One region of the Sporosarcina sp. resist genome, then DNA from elsewhere that is predicted to be linked to it. Evidence: riboswitches for the same ligand, from Rfam matches in the RefSeq annotation. Region 1 holds a riboswitch; the other holds the start of a gene.
The links. Region 1 has a riboswitch for lysine ahead of H7992_RS09205 (aspartate kinase). Riboswitches for the same ligand answer to the same signal wherever they lie in the genome.
Positions count from the first base shown of each region.

Region 2: linked by a shared signal. The riboswitch ahead of H7992_RS05580 (Na+/H+ antiporter NhaC family protein) and the one ahead of H7992_RS09205 (aspartate kinase) in region 1 are both predicted to bind lysine.

Region 1 is NZ_CP060287.1:1,841,714-1,843,921, forward strand. Features, by position in the region: gene uvrC (excinuclease ABC subunit UvrC) at 1-917, shown strand, start outside; lysine riboswitch at 967-1,146, shown strand; gene H7992_RS09205 (aspartate kinase) at 1,238-2,208, shown strand, end outside.
Region 2 is NZ_CP060287.1:1,129,567-1,131,774, forward strand. Features, by position in the region: gene yunB (sporulation protein YunB) at 1-446, shown strand, start outside; lysine riboswitch at 502-683, shown strand; gene H7992_RS05580 (Na+/H+ antiporter NhaC family protein) at 827-2,208, shown strand, end outside.

The DNA.
Region 1 (2,208 bases):
AGTTTTACGGTAAGTCCCAACATTTAATCCCGAAAGAAATCCTGTTGCCTCAGGGAATGGATAGTGAAATCGTCCGTCAACTTCTAGATGTCAACGTCTTCATTCCGCAGCGCGGTAAAAAGAAAGATCTCGTCCATCTAGCCATCAAGAATGCTGAGATATCATTGAAAGAAAAGTTCCAACTTATTGAACGACAAGAACTTCGTACAATTGGCGCATGTGAAGAACTTGGCAAGGCGATGAATATCACCATACCGTACCGTATTGAAGCATTTGATAATTCACATATGTACGGTTCAGATGCCGTCTCTGCGATGGTGTCATTCCTTGATGGGAAACCGAACCGTAAAGACTACCGAAAGTATAAGACGAAAACTGCGGCAGCACACGATGACTATGCGGCGATGCGTGAGGTTGTAAGGCGGCGTTATATCCGTGTGCTAAAGGATGATTTGCCATTACCTGACCTAATCGTTATAGATGGTGGTAAAGGTCATATGGAAGCGGCCAGGGAAATCATTGAAGATGAGTTGAACTTGTCGATTCCAATTGCTGGACTTGCGAAGGACGATAAACACCAGACGGCGCAACTTCTCTATGGCAATCCGATTGAAATGATCCCGCTAAAGAGAACGAGTGAAGCGTTTTACTTGTTACAGCGAATTCAAGACGAGGTGCACAGGTTTGCAATTACTTTCCACAGGCAACGGCGCGAAACTAATTCATTGACATCAGCGCTCGATGGATTACCAGGCGTCGGACCGAAACGGAAAACATTATTACTTAAACACTTTGAATCTATGAAAAAGATTCGTGAAGCATCCGTTGAAGAGCTGCAACAAGCGGGCTTGCCGAAGGTGGTTGCGGAATCAGTGGAAACGTATTTCCGTGAAGAGGCATTGCGAGAAGAGAAGTAATGTGATAGAGTGAAAGCACTGAGTTTTTTCACTAAAAAATTGCATATGTAGTGAAGATAGAGGTGCGGATACCAATAGTAAATCTCCGGAAGGCGGCAGCCTGATGAACGGGATTGAAAGGAGTATTCGCCGAAGCGGACCAATCGGCTGTCACGATTGTCCTGCTGGATTTCCATTGAATAAATGGAAGTCTGTCAGGTATAAAAATACCTGGAGAGCTATCTGAACGGGGCGGCTCTTCGGCGAGCGCTCCAATCGGACCGGCTCTCATACTTATGAGGGCCGTTTTTGCGTTCAGGGGGAAATTGGAGGGAATAATTATGGAACGAATTGTAATGAAATTTGGTGGCACATCAGTTGCGAACCCCGAGAGGATTGCACGCGCTGCAAAGCTTGTACAAGGTGAAGTAAGTCGGGGGAATCAAGTTGCGGTTATCGTCTCTGCAATGGGAAAAACAACGGATGATCTTCTAAAGCTCGCCGTGGAAGTTAATCCGAAAGCGGGCCGCCGCGAACTTGATATGCTACTTGCGACAGGTGAGCAAGTAACAGCATCCCTTTTAGCGATGGCAATTGCGGCACAAGGTTTGGAGGCTCGCTCATATACAGGGTGGCAAGCGGGTGTAACGACAGAGTCAGTTCACGGCAATGCGCGAATCGAGCAAGTCCATGCAGATAAGGTTGTATCGACGCTTGAATCGGGTGCTGTTGCAGTGATAACCGGCTTTCAAGGTGCTGACAGCTCGGGTGAGTTGACAACACTTGGTCGCGGGGGATCTGATACAAGTGCTGTGGCGATTGCGATTGCAATTGATGCAGCTATCTGTGATATTTACACAGACGTTGAAGGGGTATTTACGACAGATCCAAGATTAATTGGACAAGCGAAGAAACTTGAGGAAATATCATATGATGAAATGCTTGAAATCGCGAATTTAGGCGCAGGAGTACTTCACCCAAGAGCGGTGGAGTTTGCCAAGAACCATCAAATGCCGCTTCGGGTCAGACCTGCACATATGGAAGGTGAAGGAACGATTATCAAGGAGGAAATTGATTTGGAAAACAATTTAATTGTTCGGGGCATCGCCTTTGAAAGAGATATTATTCGGATTACAGTTATGTATGACGTTCCATACAATGGCTCGCTTGCGAATATATTCACTGCACTTGCGGATCACCATGTTAACGTCGATATTATCGTCCAGACAATTATGGAAGGCGTACAGCCGTCTGTGTCATTTTCCATTAAGAAAGAGGATTTTGCAGAAGCTATTAATGTTTTGGAGACAGA
Region 2 (2,208 bases), 710 kb from region 1:
GTCTTGTCGAGTCCCATCTTCAACAGGCTGAAGCGGGCAATCTAGCTTTATTACCAACAGATGAGATAGAATTTGATTCGCAAGCAATGAAACGTGAAGAGGGAATTGTCTTTTTTGTCCCTCTTGCTCAAGCGGCAAATATTCCACTACTAGGGAACTTAGGGCCTAAAATACCGATTCGTTTTCATGTCATAGGTCAAGTACAAGCGACTATAGATACAAAAATTAGTGAATTTGGTATTAACAATGCCGTTGTTGAAGTGAATATATTATTAACAGTAAATGTCCAAATCATTGTCCCACTTGCAACAAAGAAAAGTGTAGTGACACAGAAGATTCCGGTAGCTATGGGACTAATTCAATCAACAGTACCTCAAATCTATACGACTGGTGGTGGGGATCCGCCATCGGTCGAAGTTCCAGCCCCTCCCGCGATAGAGGAATGAAAAGGGACTTGAAAATGGTGTGGATAACTGATAGGCTAGTAGAGGATTGAAATATCGATTGGGTAGAGGCTGCATTGCTTATTAGTCACACACGCGAGATTGACACCGATGACCGTGTGTAAAAGGAAGCTTTGCCGAAGTTTGGTAAGATCGTCGGGATCTATCAGGCTGGGGTTATTCCGAATAGGGATAACACTGTCATACATTTTTGAACATGTATGATGAGCTACAAGTCGTGAGTTAGATAAGCAGTATTAGTTATCCAACAAACGAAACGTAGATAAAGCCGGCTCCTGATGCACTCTGCTGAGTGTAATTAGTAGCCGTTTTTTTATTCCCCCTATACAGGGCCTCAACCCGACTAAATGGAGGAATAGTAGATGATAGGAACATGGGTATCAATTTTACCACCACTAATCGCAATTATTATGGTGTTTGCAACTAAACGGGTGCTGTTGTCGCTCGGAGCAGGAATAGTCTCAGGTGCTCTGCTGGCGGCGTCGTTCGGACCTGTTGAATCATTAAAAAATTTATTGGAGTCAGTTAAGGCTACATTTTGGGATGGTGGACTGAATACAGGGAACATTTACATTATCCTTTTCATCCTTCTATTAGGGGTTATCACTGCATTTGTTAGTTTATCCGGTGGAAGCAGGGCATTTGCAGAATGGGCAGTGCGGCACATCAAAACAAAACGTGGTGCAAAACTGCTCACAGTATTTCTCGGTATAGCTATTTTTGTGGATGACTATTTCAATGCATTGGCAGTTGGCCAAATTGCTCGTCCGATTACAGATCAGCATCGAGTTTCAAGAGCAAAACTAGCTTATTTCATCGATTCAACCTCAGCACCGATTTGTGTCATTTCACCAATTTCAAGTTGGGGTGCCTTTTTAATAGGCCAACTTGCACTTATATTTGGTGGTGCTGCAGCGATTAGCTATTCACCACTATCTGCCTTCATTATGATGGCGCCTATGAATTTTTACGTTATTGCAACACTTGCAATGGTGTTTTTCCTTGCGTGGACCAATTTCGATCTATTCGAAATGAAGAGACATGAACAACTTGCTACAGAAACAGGTCAATTATTTGATCCTGCTAAAACAATTCCAGGTCAGTTAAAAGAAGACTTCCCAGTACACGCACATGGCCGCGTTCGGGATTTAGTCGCACCAATCGTCACACTTGTTGCAGTGACATTTGCGGTTATGATTTGGACAGGTTATTTAGCCGGCGGATCAATGAACCTTTTGTCAATTTTTGAAAATACGGATGTCTCTCTTGCATTACTGTCGGGTGGAATTATCGCCACGCTAATAGCGGTAGTATTATATATGCAACAGATGAAAAATAATGAAACGGCAAGCTATTCTCTTATTGGCAGTGCCTTTATAAATGGATTGAAAGCAATGATGCCACCTGTGCTGATTCTTATTTTTGCGTGGTCATTATCATTCCTGATAGGAAAATTGGAAACAGGCTTATATTTATCAGAGCTTGTGTTGAAATCGAATATATCGGTTTCATTCCTGCCGGTCATCATGTTTATCCTTGCTTGTATTATGGCCTTTTCGACAGGTAGCTCATGGGGGTCATTTGGTATTCTTATGCCGATTGCAGGAACCATAATGATTGACGCGGCACCGGAAATGTTACTGCCAGCACTTGCAGCAGTACTTGCGGGAGCAGTTTTCGGCGATCATGCTTCACCGATTTCTGACACAACGATTCTATCTTCTACAGGTGCAGGCTGTAACCA